3 regions of the Bacillus sp. DU-106 genome follow, and region 2 is predicted to be linked to each of the others. Evidence: predicted binding sites of a transcription regulator. Region 2 holds the regulator's gene; each other region holds the start of a gene.
What was found. The regulator LexA, encoded in region 2, represses DNA repair genes until DNA is damaged. The targets are predictions, from matches to a motif close to CGAACATATGTTCG.
Positions count from the first base shown of each region.

Region 1: addB (helicase-exonuclease AddAB subunit AddB) is a predicted target of LexA. The motif match lies at 3,538-3,551, and genes of this name have one in related genera.
Region 3: uvrB (excinuclease ABC subunit B) is a predicted target of LexA. The motif match lies at 3,571-3,584, and genes of this name have one in related genera.

Region 1 covers NZ_CP026607.1:1,112,195-1,117,463, forward strand. The annotation lists gene cspA (RNA chaperone/antiterminator CspA) at 1-14, shown strand, start outside; gene C3Y97_RS05740 (hypothetical protein) at 211-414, opposite strand; gene C3Y97_RS05745 (hypothetical protein) at 760-945, opposite strand; gene C3Y97_RS05750 (competence protein ComK) at 1,230-1,811, shown strand; gene C3Y97_RS05755 (TVP38/TMEM64 family protein) at 2,247-2,840, shown strand; gene lepB (signal peptidase I) at 2,897-3,460, shown strand; gene addB (helicase-exonuclease AddAB subunit AddB) at 3,577-5,269, shown strand, end outside.
Region 2 covers NZ_CP026607.1:3,701,467-3,706,735, reverse strand. The annotation lists gene C3Y97_RS18720 (PadR family transcriptional regulator) at 1-247, shown strand, start outside; gene C3Y97_RS18715 (DUF1700 domain-containing protein) at 240-782, shown strand; gene C3Y97_RS18710 (DUF4097 family beta strand repeat-containing protein) at 783-1,586, shown strand; gene lexA (transcriptional repressor LexA) at 1,677-2,297, opposite strand; gene C3Y97_RS18700 (YneB family resolvase-like protein) at 2,439-3,095, shown strand; gene C3Y97_RS18695 (DUF896 domain-containing protein) at 3,141-3,380, shown strand; gene C3Y97_RS18690 (bifunctional metallophosphatase/5'-nucleotidase) at 3,420-5,003, opposite strand; gene C3Y97_RS18685 (phosphate/phosphite/phosphonate ABC transporter substrate-binding protein) at 5,189-5,269, shown strand, end outside.
Region 3 covers NZ_CP026607.1:5,065,633-5,070,901, forward strand. The annotation lists gene uvrA (excinuclease ABC subunit UvrA) at 1-1,517, opposite strand, end outside; gene uvrB (excinuclease ABC subunit B) at 1,523-3,499, opposite strand; gene C3Y97_RS26015 (DUF4362 domain-containing protein) at 3,650-4,081, opposite strand; gene C3Y97_RS26020 (hypothetical protein) at 4,127-4,747, opposite strand; gene C3Y97_RS26025 (MerR family transcriptional regulator) at 4,744-5,269, opposite strand, start outside.

The sequences.
Region 1 (5,269 bases), 2.6 Mb from region 2:
TAATCAAACTATAATTTTATAGTTGATGATAGAAAAAAGGATGGCTAATGCCATCCTTTTTTGTTGTGGAGAAAGTTTTTTCAGAGTCTTGTTTTATATCTAAATCTCTTTTTCTATGTTACAACTGGTGAAAAATTATCTGGAATGCGTATTAGTTTTTGTAGAAGAATTAGTTCAGCAAGGGCATTTACTGCGTATGATAGTAAATAACTATAAATTTGTATTCTCTGTTGAAATGGGGAAATCTTTTCCAGATAGACCTTGAGTAACATCTTTTTTGTTAGTGTTGTTGTTGGAATTTTGTACGTTTTGAGATGATGTTTCTAACAGTTGTTCTTGTTCCTTGCTAGGGGTATTCAGGGCATCTGAGGGGATGCTATTAACCTGCTGGCTTAAGAGATTTTCTTTGTCCATAGTATACAGCTCCTTTTTGGAATTCGATAAAAAGCAATGTAATTATAAATAGCTACTTATATATATTGTGTTTTTGAATGACATTATATACAAAACTTATATTACAAAGTTAACTAATTAACGAATTGTTAGTGATGGATAAAGATGTACAAATTTGAAGTGTTTAATAAAAATTAAAAGCGGGTAACAAGTACCAATACTCTTTCTCATGTTTTATATAAGGACCATATTACAAATCAAAAAAGATGTAGGGAACCTTGGGAGAAAATATAGTTGTTTTTTAGGGAGAAGAATAAATAAAATGATACTACAAATGTAAAAAGGCATTCCATAAAGGAAGGCCTTTTATTGTTCTTGTCCTGATTTTTTCTTCTCACGTTTTTTACATTCTGGACATTTTGATTTACGAAACGGTTTAGCAAAGAATAGCAGAATGAAAAATAAACCGAATATAATACTAGCTGAGTTTTTCACGATAATGACGCTACTATTTTTCATTTGAATCGATGGTTGGATCTCTTTTTCCTCCATAGTGGCCCTCCATATATTGGATTTACATTTTAATTATAGCAAAGTTAATTGTTTTCATGATGTGAAAATAGGAAGGGGTAATAAATATTTATAGGTAGTATAAATGCTGTTTTTATAACTTTAAAATTAAAACATTACTATATCGTGATTTTTTTATTTAACAAATGTTTGATAAATGATAAAAAATTGTAAAAAAGCGGAACTTGTAAGCTATTTCCTTTTCATAGATGCTAAAATTATATATGCAGCTGCTAATATAAATGGAAAAAAGGAGATAATGGAGTATGGAAAGTAAAGTGGAACGCTATGTCGAAAATTATGTTGTAACGAAAAATACGATGGCCTTACTTCCTGTTATTCTAAGTGAAAAGAAAATTGTTACGCGAGTCGTTGAAATGAATGATTCTTTTTTCGTATTTCAAAAACCTCTAGATATTATAGAAAGAAGTTGCCGCAAGCATGGCTCTAGTTTCTTAGGCAGAAAAGAAGGAACGAAAGAGTTAACTCATATTACACATAAAGCACCGATTGCGATTAGTCCAGCAGATCAACTTTATTTTTTCCCTACCTATTCTTACTCTAGAAAAGAGTGTGCTTGGTTGTCTCATTTTTATATTGAAAGTAATAAAGAATTAAAAGATGGAAATCTTATTATTAGATTTATAAATGGCTTTGCTGTGAAATTAGAGATATCAAAAACTAGTTTTGAAAATCAACAAAATCGTACAGCGAAATTACGTACTGAATATGAAGATCGTAGGAAAAAACAAGGGAATCCTTGTTTTAAAGAGGTTGATAAAAAAGAGGAATCAACATTAAGACCCGCTTATGAGAGTGTGTATTTTGTGAAGGAAGGCGAAGTGTGAAAGGATGGGGGAATCCCCATTCTTTTTTGTTTATCCTGTTATTTGTGGGCAGTAAGACCCCCGCCTCAAAATTCAGCGAAAGCAAAGAAGTTAAGCGGGGGATCAACAAAATCCCCACTGATTAAAGTTTCACTTTATCAGTCTTTGTAGGTAAGGCGATATATTAGAAAAACCGAGTTGTAATTGTTATATTTAGAAAATCACCATTGTAATTTCATTTACCGAAAAAATCAAAAAAACAATCTAAATAACAAAACGAATGACACGTCCTGTCGAATATTGATAGATTATCATAGCTAAATAATGAAGGAATTCTTATGAAAGATATGGAAACTTTAATAAATACATCTCCATATGTCGTATCTACCATTTCCTCTTTCATATAAGCAATGATACAGTAGGGATAGTATTTAGAGTAAAGGGGTAAAGTGTAGAATGGATTTTCAGACAATCAAAGAGTATTTTTCACCAGAAAATATGGATCATATTGTTGAGAGTTATAAAGCGTTCGGACCACTTCTTGGTATTGGTTTACCGATGATAGAGGCGTTGATTCCAGCATTACCGCTTATCGTATTTGTACTGGCGAATGCTGTTGCATTTGGCTTTTGGCTCGGTTTTCTTTATTCATGGCTTGGATCAGTAATGGGTGCATTACTTGTCTTTTTCATCATCCGCCATTTTGGTCGCAGTCGTTTCTTTTCGTTTGTAAATAAGCATGAGAGAGTACGAAAAGCAATGGGGTGGATTGAAAGGAAAGGATTCGCACCGATTTTTGTTATATTTTGTTTTCCGTTTACACCGTCAGCGCTCATAAATGTTGTCGCTGGTTTATCCCGAATTAGTGTAAAACAGTTTGGTCTAGCGTTAGCATTCGGAAAACTTGTGATGATTTTTATTTTAACGTATATCGGTCATGATTTAATGTCATTTATTCATAATCCGGTGAAATCAGTTATTGTAGCGATTGGTATTTTTATTTTATGGTATGTCGGTAAGAAAATCGAAGTAAAGTTAGAACTACATTAAGAATAGTCTTCTTTGTAAAGGAAAGCTTCAGTATTAAAGGATAAGGGGAGAAGCAGATGAAGAAAACTTTGAAAAAAGAAGGCATGGAGTGGATACGAACAATTTTAATTGGTGTATTATTAGCTGTATTTTTTCGAACGTTTTTCTTTTCAACGTATGTTGTAGAGGGGAAGTCAATGATGCCGACATTGCAAGATGGCAATATGCTAGTTGTAAATAAGGTGAGTTATCAAGTTGGGGACTTGAACAGATTTGACGTTGTGGTATTTCATGCGAATAAAAAAGAGGACTATGTAAAGCGGATTATCGGTTTACCTGGAGATCATATTGAATATAAGCAGGATAAGTTATATATAAACGGTCAATTTATTGATGAGCCGTATTTAGAGAAGTATAAGAAAGAGATAAACGGAAGGCAACTAACAGGCGACTTTACATTAGAAGAGTTAACGAAAGAAAAACTGGTGCCACCTGGGTTTATTTTTGTAGTAGGTGATAACCGGCTCGGGAGCTGGGATAGTAGACACTTTGGCTTTGTAAAAGCTGATACAGTCGTCGGTAAAGTTGATTTGCGATATTGGCCAATTCAAGAGGTGCAAACGAATTTTTCAAAAGGTTGATATAATAGATAGAAGTATAGAAAAAGGCAAACAACTCAGTTTGTCTTTTTTCGTGTCCTATAATACAATTATAGTAGCAAACTAACGTTCGTTATGTAAGTGAAAGGTGGGGTTACATGTCACTTCGATTTGTGATTGGTAGAGCGGGAAGTGGAAAAAGTACACTTTGTTTACGCGAAGTGCAAGAAGAGTTAAAACAACGCCCGAGAGGGAAAACAATATTATATCTTGTGCCAGAACAGATGACATTCCAGACGCAGCAGGCGTTAATTGGAAGTGAGGATGTAAGAGGTTCTATTCGGGCACAAGTTTTTAGTTTTTCACGATTAGCGTGGAAGGTACTGCAAGAAGTTGGCGGAGCGAGTCGTCTTCATATTGATGAAGCTGGTGTACATATGTTACTCCGTAAAATTGTAGAGTCTCGTAAAGATGGATTATTGGTGTTCCAAAAAGCAGCGGAGCAAAACGGTTTCTTTGAACATCTTGGTAGTATGATTGCAGAGTTTAAACGTTACAATGTAACGCCATCTAACGTATATGAAATGTGGCAACAATTAGATGCGCATAGTAGCAGTGCCGAACAAAAGTTACTAGCGAATAAAGTGTATGATTTACAGCTGTTATACGATGATTTTGAACGTGCTTTAATTGGAAAATATTTAGATTCAGAAGACTACCTGCAATTGCTAGTGGAAAAGCTTCCGCAGTCTGAATATGTAAATGGTGCGGAAATTTATATAGACGGATTTCATTCATTCTCCCCGCAAGAGTTAGAGATTGTAAGACAGCTTATGATTTGCGGAGCGAGAGTTACGATCACGTTAACGATAGATGAAAAAACGTTAGCACAGCCAGTAAATGAACTCGATTTATTTTATGAAACGACGTTAACGTATGAAAAAATAAAACAAGTAGCGCGTGAAGAGAAAATAGAAATTGAAAAAACAATTCCACTTATGGAACAGCCGCGTTTTCATTCTCCGGCATTAGCGCATTTAGAAGCTCATTATGAAGCGCGTCCGAATGAAAAATTTAACGGTGAAGCGAGTGTAACGATTAGTACAGCTGCGAATTTACGAGCGGAGGTAGAAGGTGTTGCTCGTGAAATTCGTAAACTTGTTGCGGATGAAAAATATCGTTACCGAGATATTGCAGTGCTTCTTCGTAATGGGGAAAGTTATTACGATGTGATGCGAACGTTATTTACAGATTACAATATCCCGCACTTCATCGATGAAAAGCGCCCAATGTCACACCACCCATTGGTAGAATGTATTCGTTCTGCACTCGAGATTATTAGTGGGAATTGGCGTTATGATGCGGTGTTCCGCTGCGTGAAAACAGAGCTTTTATATCCATTAGACGTAAGAAAAGAAACGATGCGTGAAGAAATGGATGAATTTGAAAATTACTGTTTAGCGTACGGTGTACAAGGAAAGAGATGGACTGCTGAAGATCCATGGATGTATCGCCGTTATCGTTCTCTTGATGATACGAACGGGATGATTACAGACAGTGAACGTGAAATGGAAGAGAAAATAAATAGGCTACGTGACGTTGTAAGAACACCTGTTATTCGCATGCAAAAAAGGTTAAAGCGTGCAGGAACAGTTATGCAAATGTGTGAAGCAGTTTACTTGTTTTTAGAAGAACTGGATGTTCCGAAAAAACTAGAAGAATTACGTATACGTGCAGAAGAAAGTGGAGATTTCTTATTTGCGACAGATCATGAACAAGTATGGGAAGAAGTAATGAGCCTTCTTGATACATTTGTAGAGATGCTTGGGGAAGAGAAAATGTCTCTTTCTA
Region 2 (5,269 bases):
TGAACTTGTTCAGCAAATTTCTAATAAATTTTTAATATCGGAAGGATCAGTATACCCTTTATTACGTCGTTTGACGAAAGAAGGGTATTTTCAAACGTATTTAAAGGAATCTACGGAAGGGCCACCTCGTAAATATTATCAATTAACAGAGCAAGGGGAGACGCAATTTCATTTGTTAGTAACAGAATGGCGTGATTTTGCGAAAGGGGTACAAGAAATTGTTGAAGGGGTGGAATGGGATGAGTAAAGAAGGGTTTCTTAAAGAATTATCAAGTTATCTTAGAAAGTTACCAGAGGAAGAGAGGCAAGATATTTTATTGGATTATGAAGAGCACTTTCAGTTTGGACTAGAAGAGGGGAAAACTGAATCGGAAATAATACAGGGCCTTGGTTCTCCGAAAGTAATCGCGAAAGAATTACTTGCGATGTATCGCTTCGATGAAATGAAAAAAAATCCATCGACTTCAAATGTGACAAGAGCTGTTATGGCAGCGATTGGACTTAGTTTGTTTAATTTTATTATTGTGTTAGGCCCGTTAGTCGCAATTATTGCTTTTATATTTTCTTTTTGGATCGGTGGTATTGCTAGTGTAGTAACACCATTTTTCGTTATTGGAAAAGTATTTATGGGTACTTTTATATGGTTGGATCTTTTCGTTAGTATAACGTTTGTTGGGGTAGGTTTATTTTTATGTATTATCGCTTTTTATAGTACAAAGTGGTTTAAGAGATTGTGTGTACGATATGTAATATGGAACTTCAAAATGATAAAAGGAGAGTAAATGATGAAAAAACTATTTTTAATCGCTATCGCTTGTATCATTATTGGAGTAATAGGAATTTCCCAAACATATGAAAAAGCAGTACAAACTGCTGAAAAAGGCGATAAAGAAAATGTAATTAAAAACGAAACATTAAAAAATATAGAAGTTAAGTTAGATGCCGGGGATATTATTGTCCAAAAATCTCCTGACTCTTCTTTTTATGTAAAGCAATCGGGAGATGTACGTAAACAAGAGATTCGTATCGCAGAAGATGGTGACACATTAAAAATTATTGGGGAAAGAGAAAAAGGTGCTTCATTTGATTTTTCTTTTTACGATTTTAGGTTTCAAACGTCTAAATTGACTCTCCTTGTGCCCGAACGCTCTTACCAAGATGTAAAAGTAAATTCATCTGCTGGACAAATCGAAATGAGTGATGTGAAAAGTGATAGCGTAAGTGTTAGGACACTTGCTGGAGAAGTAGAGTTGAAACAAGTAACGGCTAAGAATGTGGAGGGATCGACAAAAGCTGGTGAGGTGAACTTTAAGAAGGTATTAGGGAAAGTGACCGCAAAAACAACAAGTGGGGAAATAAATATTCAAGATCATGATTCTAAGTATAATCTAGAAGCAAGTTCAACTGCGGGAGATATAGATATTACTTTATCGGAAACACCACAAGATGCGGTAATTACTGGGCAAAGTGCTGCTGGAGATGTAACAATTTTTAATGAAGAAAATAAAAATGTAACAATTGGAAATGGTAGTAAAAAGATTAGCGGTAAAACGGCTGCGGGAGATGTGACGATTGAAACTCGTTAATAAGAAATAGAATGCATGGAAATCTATCAAAATACAAAAAGAAGATAATTACCGTATATAAATAAGGTAATTATCTTCTTTTTGTTATTTTTAATGTAAATCACGATATACGCCAATTACTTTCCCGATAACTGACACTTGTTTTAAAATGATAGGTTCTAATGAAGAGTTTTCTGGTTGTAGACGGAAATGGTCTTTTTCTTTATAGAAACGTTTAACTGTTGCTTCGTTATCCTCTGTTAAAGCGACTACAATTTCACCATTATATGCAGACTGCTGTTGGCGAACAACAACTAAATCTCCATCGAAAATACCAGCTTCAATCATACTATCTCCAGAAATACGTAACATGAACACTTGGTCTGCTCCAGCAACAATACTAGCTGGAAGTGGGAAATGTTCTTCTACGCTTTCGACCGCTGTAATTGGTAAACCAGCAGTGACTTTTCCGACAATTGGAACTTGAATAACAGATTGTGTTTCCGTATCCATTCGGTCTTCACCTAAAATTTCAATGGCACGTGGTTTTGTTGGATCGCGTCGAATGTATCCTTTTTCTTCTAATCGTGATAAATGTCCGTGCACTGTAGAACTAGAAGCGAGGCCGACTGCTTGACCAATTTCACGTACGGAAGGTGGATATCCTTTTTCTTGTACTTTTAGCTTAATAAAGTCGAGAATGTCTTGCTGGCGTTTCGTTAACTTTTCCATGTTTTCTAACACCTCGTTTTCTTTCATTTTTCTTATTAATAAGTATAACATGTGAAAAAACATTCTACAAACATAAGTTCGAACAAATGGCGGATTTATGTTACACTATAGGGAAATAATAGGGAGAAAGAGGGGTTCAAAATGAATGCAATTATTTATGCACGTGTGAGTACAACGAAAGAAGCGCAAGAAACATCATTATTACGTCAAAAAGATGAATTATTGCATTTAGCTGAGCGCTATCAAATGAATGTTACTAAGGTGATTGAAGAGCAGGCTAGTGGATATACAATTGAACGTGACGGTATATTAGAGGTGTTGGATACAATTCGAGACGAACAAATTGATGTGTTACTTATACAAGATGAAACGCGTCTTGGTAGAGGAAATGCGAAGATCGCGTTAATGCATTGTTTACATAAAGAAGGCATAAAAGTATATACGCATACACATAATGGTGAATTACAATTGTCGGATTCTGATTCAATGGTATTAGATATTATTGGTATTGTTGAAGAATATCAAAGAAAGATTCATAATTTGAAAATTAAACGAGGTATGCAACGTGCAGTAGAAAAAGGTTATCGTCCAGAAAAAAATTTAAAAAATCGTCATTTAAGTGTAGGAAGAGAGAAAAAAGAAGTGCCAATTGAGGAAATTGTACGTTTGCGAAAAAGTGAACTCACGTTTGAAGAAATTGCAGCAACATTACGTGGATTTGGTCATAATGTTTCAAAGGCGACTGTACATCGTAGATATGTAGAGTATACGAAGCAATTGCTTGATAAAGAAGAGTAACTATTGTATGATAATAATCAGTTTTGATTAGAAGGGGGATTCGAGATGATTAATCACGAACTCGTTGAACGCATTAACTTCTTAGCGAAAAAAGCAAAAGCTGAAGGTTTAACTGAAGAAGAGCAACGTGAGCGTCAATCGCTACGTGAACAATATTTAAAAGGATTTCGTCAAAATATGTTAAACGAACTTAAAGGTATTAAAGTTGTTAACGAAGAAGGTACAGATGTTACACCGACGAAATTAAAAGCTTTAAAAAAGCAAGATAATGCAAAATTAAATTAAAAGATGGGCGAAGCCCATCTTTTTTATATGTAAAAATCGTTATTTAATAACTTTCCAGTTGTTATTAACTGTTGCTTCTATCGTTTTATGTTCCAATATATAATTAGCGATAAGTTCAGACATATCTGTGGGTATATCTTTTACTACCGGTTTGTTTTGAAACATAAAGAAATTTCCCCCGCCACTTGCACGATAATTATTCATTACAACGTCATATTCTTCATTCATATTAAGAGGAGCACTGTTATGCTGTAAAGATTCTACTCTTTCACCAATTGGTTTTGAAATGTTTAATACGTATGAAATCCCTTCCCACATATCATAATTATAATGTTGTGGCTTTGGTTCTATGTAGGTAGGACTTACGGTGATGGATCCATCTGTTTTTAATGTGAAATAAGAAGCAGAGAGTTCAAGAGCATTTTTTATATCCGCTCCAGTTATTCTAATTACTTTTAATGTGTTTGGATAAATATAATTAGAAACGATGTCACGCATTGTTACATGTTCCGGGAAACCTGGAGATGTATTATGGAACAAACTTGTACAAGAAATTGATACATTAGCTATATCCATCTGTATTTTATTTATGAATTCGATAAAAGGATGATCATGCAAACGAGTTTGCATAGCATCTGAAATTTGCATATCCCCCTGAATGATTCCAATAGGTTGATCAAGCCACTTTTGTGTTTTCTCTTCGTAATCGGCTACCAATGAAAGTACATCTTGGTCAGCCTCAACTCCTTGTACAGATAATAATTCAGAAGAACTCTCTTTTTTAACCCATTTATGTTTTGTTTTTTCGAATGTTATTTTTACTTTTCCAACTGAGTTTCCATTACATCCGGTCTGTAAAATTGTTACACCGTTAGCCATTGTGTGAGCAATTTCCCGGTGTTGGTGACCTGTTAATAAAATATCTATGTCTTCAATTTCATGGCACATTGCATATCCTTGGTTTTCTCCTGTTAAAACTTCAGTCGGTACCCCGGTTTGTAAATCTCGTTCAACTCCCCCGTGATACGCTACGACTAGTAAATCTGGTTTCTCATGTTTGCGAATGTAAGAAACCCACTTTTTCGTTGTTTCTAATGCATCTTCAAATTGTAAGTCTTTAATGTGATGGGGTTGTTCCCAATTGGTAATGTAGTGCGTTGTCACCCCTAAAATAGCGATTTTTATATTGGATTCAATCTGTTTGATTATATAAGGTTTTCCGAAATAAGGTTTCTTTATGTTTTTATCTAAAATGTTTGCTGATAGGTACGGGAAGTTCGCAGTAGTCACAGCGTTATTTAATATACCCATCCCGTAATTAAACTCATGATTGCCGATAATTGCAGCGTCATACTGTAAGTAATTCGCTAATAAGGACATTGGGTTTTTTTTGTTTTTTTCGTATGTAACATAATGATAAGTAAATGGTGTTCCTTGAATAAAGTCGCCATTATCAATTAAAAGAACGTTTGTATTTTGGGAACGTTCTTTTTTTATAAGAGTAGAAATTTTAGCTAAACCAAGTTCTGCTGGGGAGTTATCTTGGTAGTGAATAGGATAAACAGTGCCATGTATATCGCTTGTTAATAAGATGTTTAAAGTTACAGTTTGATTTTGTTCCAATATGACTCACCTTTTCTATTGTTATCTTCCAATTCATCATATCAAATATGTGAAGAGAATTTTAATGTGAGTGTATAGAATGTGTAAAGATTATGTAAATAATCAATTATTTGTAAAAATATGTGATATATTTCTTCATGTTTATGAAAGGTTATTTTATAACAATGAAAAATGGAGGCATTAATATGTTGAAAAAAGTTTTTGCAATGAGCACAACAGTTGTACTAGCAGCGGGATTATTAAGTGGCTGTGGAACGAAGGAATCA
Region 3 (5,269 bases), 1.4 Mb from region 2:
CGAGAACCAATTTGCGTCGCTAAACGAATACGCTGCGCCTCACCACCTGATAAAGTTCCTGCGGCACGACTTAACGTTAAATAATCTAAACCAACGTTCACTAAGAACCCAACGCGCTCCTGAATTTCTCTTAAAATTAAATGAGCTATTTTTTGTTGCTTCTCCGTTAGCTCTACATTCGAGAAGAATTCTTGTACTTCTTGAACTGAATACTTCGTTACGTCAGCAATCGTTTTATTGCCAACAAATACAGCTAAACTCTCAGGCTTTAAGCGTCCACCTTTACACTTTGGACAAGCTTGTTCTGCCATATACTTTTCCATTTGCTCACGAATGTAATCGGAACTCGTTTCACGATAACGACGTTCAATGTTTGGAATAACACCTTCAAATAAAATCTCATTTTCCTTTACTTGACCAAATTCATTTACATAGCGGAAATAAACTTTCTCTTCCCCGCTTCCGTACAACACTTTATCAAATAAATCTTTCGGTATATTTTTTACAGGCACATCCATATCAACGCCGTAATGATTACATACAGATTGTAAAAGTTGTGGGTAATATTGTGAACTTGTTGGTTCCCAAGGCGCAATCGCATGTTCATTTAATGATAAATCCCAGTTAGGAATAACAAGCTCTAAATCTACCTCTAGCTTTGAACCAAGTCCATCACAAGAAGGACATGCTCCGAACGGACTATTGAATGAGAACATACGCGGCTCTAATTCTCCAATTGAAAAACCACAATGCGGACAAGCGTGATGTTCGCTAAACAGAAGTTCCTCTTCTCCCATAACATCGATTAACACTCGTCCCCCGCCAAGCTTTAATGCACTTTCAAGTGAATCAGCAAGACGGCTTGCGATTCCTTCTTTTACAACAATACGGTCAATTACAACTTCAATGGAATGCTTCTTGTTTTTATCTAACGCAATATCTTCAGATACATCAAGCATTTCACCGTCAACGCGAACACGAACATATCCTTGCTTCTTAATATCTTCAAGTACTTTTACATGCGCACCTTTACGCCCAGAAACGATAGGCGCTAACACTTGTAATTTCGTACGTTCAGGATATTCAAGAACGCGGTCTACCATCTGCTCTACTGTTTGTGACGTAATTTCAATGCCATGATTCGGACAAATTGGCGTACCAATTCGTGCAAATAATAAACGTAAGTAATCATAAATCTCCGTTACCGTTCCGACAGTTGAACGTGGGTTACGACTCGTCGTTTTTTGATCGATTGAAATTGCTGGTGACAATCCTTCAATCGTGTCCACATCCGGCTTATCCATTTGTCCTAAAAACTGGCGCGCATACGCAGATAACGATTCTACGTATCTGCGCTGCCCTTCTGCATAAATCGTATCAAATGCTAATGATGATTTCCCCGAACCAGACAATCCCGTTACAACGACAAGCTGATTTCTCGGAATGGTTACATCAATATTTTTTAAGTTATGTGCTCTAGCACCTTTTACAACGATAAAATCCTTGCTCTTACTCACTTTTTTCACCCTTCCGCTTTTAATTCTAATAGTAAATCTCTTAGTTCAGCTGCACGCTCGAAGTCTAACGCTTTTGCTGCTTCTTTCATCTCTGCTTCCATCTTCGCAATTGTCTTTTCGCGCTCTTTTTTCGTCATTTTCTTAGCAGGAGTTGCTTCGTATGTTTCTGTCTCTTCAGCAGCTGTCGTTGCACGGATAACATCACGAACGCCTTTTTGAATCGTTTTCGGCGTAATACCATGCTCTTCATTGTAAGCTTCTTGTATACTACGACGACGCTTCGTTTCTTCAATCGCAATTCCCATAGATTTCGTTATACGATCTGCATACATAATAACGCGGCCGTTTTCATTACGCGCGGCACGACCGATTGTTTGAATTAATGAACGTTCTGAACGCAAGAACCCTTCCTTATCAGCATCTAAAATAGCTACAAGTGATACTTCCGGAATATCTAATCCTTCTCGCAATAAGTTAATGCCGACAAGTACATCAAATTTACCGAGGCGAAGATCGCGGATAATTTCAATACGTTCTAACGTTTTAATTTCAGAGTGAAGATAGTTAACTTTAATTCCTACATCTTTTAAGTAATCCGTTAAATCCTCTGACATTTTCTTCGTTAAAGTCGTAATTAATACACGTTCATTTTTTGCAATACGATCTTGAATCTCTCCTAATAAATCGTCAATTTGCCCTTCAATTGGTCGTATATCAATTGGTGGATCTAAAAGCCCTGTTGGACGAATAATTTGTTCTATTACTTCTGGCGACTGCTCTAACTCATACGGTCCTGGCGTTGCTGAAACATAAATAACTTGATTCGTTTTCTCTTCAAACTCATCGAATGTGAGCGGTCTATTATCTAAAGCTGACGGCAGACGGAATCCATGATCCACAAGCACTTGCTTACGCGCTTGGTCCCCGTTATACATCGCTCTTACTTGCGGTACTGATACGTGCGATTCATCCATAACGATTAAGAAATCTTTCGGGAAATAGTCTAATAGCGTATACGGCGTTGCCCCCGCTGGACGAAGTGTTAAATGACGGGAGTAGTTTTCAATACCTGAACAAAATCCCATCTCGCGCATCATTTCTAAATCATAACGTGTACGCTGTTCTATACGCTGCGCTTCTAACAACTTGCCGTTTTCATTTAATTCCTTTAAACGCTCTTCTAATTCTTTTTCGATATTTTCAATAGCGACCTTCATCTTTTCTTCACGTGTAACGAAGTGAGATGCTGGGAAGATTGCTACATGCTCACGTTCTGCTAATACTTCACCTGTTAACGCATTTACTTCACGAATACGATCTATTTCATCACCGAAAAATTCGATTCGAATACAATGCTCATCAAGTGATGCCGGGAAGATTTCAACTACATCTCCTCGCACACGGAATGTACCACGCTTGAAATCAATATCATTACGTCCATACTGTACATCAACAAGTTCACGAAGCAATTGATTACGGTCTTTTTCCATACCAACTCGAAGCGAAACAACTAGCTCGCGGTATTCTTCTGGAGAACCTAAGCCATATATACAAGAAACACTCGCAACAATAATTACATCGTCCCGTTCAAATAATGCAGACGTTGCCGAGTGACGCAATTTATCAATTTCATCATTAATCTGCGCATCTTTTTCAATAAACGTATCTGTTTGTGGTACATACGCTTCTGGCTGATAATAATCGTAGTAACTAACAAAATATTCAACTGCATTATTCGGGAAAAAGTCTTTCAACTCACTATATAACTGCCCTGCTAACGTTTTATTATGAGCCATAACAAGTGTTGGCTTTTGCACTTCTTTAATGACATTTGAAATCGTAAATGTCTTACCCGTTCCTGTTGCTCCAAGCAACACTTGCTTTTTCTTTCCACTATTAATTCCCTCTACAAGCTTCTCTATAGCTACCGGCTGATCACCTTGCGGGGAATACGCTGAGACAATTTCAAATTGACGTTCCAAGAAAATCCGACCTCCTCATAAAAATCTGTATTATTATTTTACCACGAATACCTATAAAAAACCTAAAAAAACGAACAGATATTCGGTAAAGTTTTCGACAATATACACATAGAAAAAGGAAGGAGTAAATACTTCCTTCCTCTACTAACTCTATTTTTTTGATACATATAATAAGTCATATCCATTGCGTCCATCTTCATTCGTACAATCTGTTAACCGATAAGTACTTTCTGATTCGCGCTGCTCTTTAACAATACTTTTATAACTATCTTTATGTAATCCTTTATGGTCACCAGCAAACTTGTCTTGTCTACTATCTAACACATAAAGGATATCTTTCCCACTATGCTCTAACGTTTGAAAAACCGGGTCACCTTCATCGGTATACTGTACAATTCTTATTTTATCAACTTCCCCTTGATCAACGTTCATAACGAACTGTTCGAATTTATCTAGATTGGAAGTTCCTACTCCCTTTACAATGACATCATTCTTCTTATCAATTGTAGTGCTAGATGGTGAACATGCTACTAAACTAAAGAGAAATAGACATATACAGCTGATTCTTTTTTCTATTGTCATCCTCTCCTATAAAAATTATTTGTATACCAGAAAAGCTACTTTCAACTATGAAAGTAGCTTTTCTTTTCCTTTCTCCTTCTTCGGAAAAATCACATATGAAAATGAAATTGCTGTATCAACTAAAAATACAATCGCCCACACTTGGCTCACGCGACTTGCAGCTTTATTTAAAACGATTCCCGATTCTAACCAATTACCCCATTGTTCAAATGGAATAAATCCATACGCGAAGAAAAAGAATATGTGCACACCAACGAATAAAACAAGATGTAATACCCAATTTTTTATTTCCTGCTTTGCATAGGCCATGCCTATTAATTCTACCTGTTCTTCAATAATAGGCGCCGGTTCATTACGCCATTTCGCAACTGATTTTTGTGCAAATATATCAAGCTTCTTCAAATCCTTTTTCCCGTAGAAAACTGCATACAATAAAATAATTACAGTAATAATTTGAAAGTTAGAGAACTTTCCTGTTTGATAATAGTCCACTACTCCTAAAGTTAAAATAAACACTTCATTTACGAGGAGTACAATTCCCATAATAAAACTCGCCTTTTTCAAACGGAATCCGTAGCGAAGTAAAAAGAAACCGATAGCTGATAACCAAAATACAATTTCTGCCCCAATTAAAAAATACCAACGATATTCTGCGAGTATGCTCATTTATCCTTCTCCCTTTCATCATAAATACGAAAAGCCTCATCCATATACACTAAAAGTTCTTCTTCAATTGGATACATGCTCATTTTCTGTGAATCTTCCTTCGATTTTCTAACTTCCCATAACTTATCTAAAAACGCTTCATCACCATTGGCCATTTCTAAACACTTCTGCATTAATCTCTTCATTGCCCCTTGTACCTCATCACTAGCAGCTTCTTTACCGTCTTTCATAAAAGTGCGTAATTGCTTTAATAAATCTACCCATTCTAAAACATTCGGATCTTCCTTACTCATGTTTGGTAAATTATGAAGCAATTTTTGTTCTTCCTTTGAAAATACTTCATTTTGAAATATTTCACGTATACGAGGAGACTGCTTCGAAAGCTGAATCAGTTCAAACATAACTTTCCAATCGAGTTCTCCCTCCACATCTACCGAATAAACAACTGCTTGTAAAACACTCTCCATTCGATTAAATTTCTTTTGTTCTTCCTGTACAAACCGAAGTTGTTTTTCAAGCGAA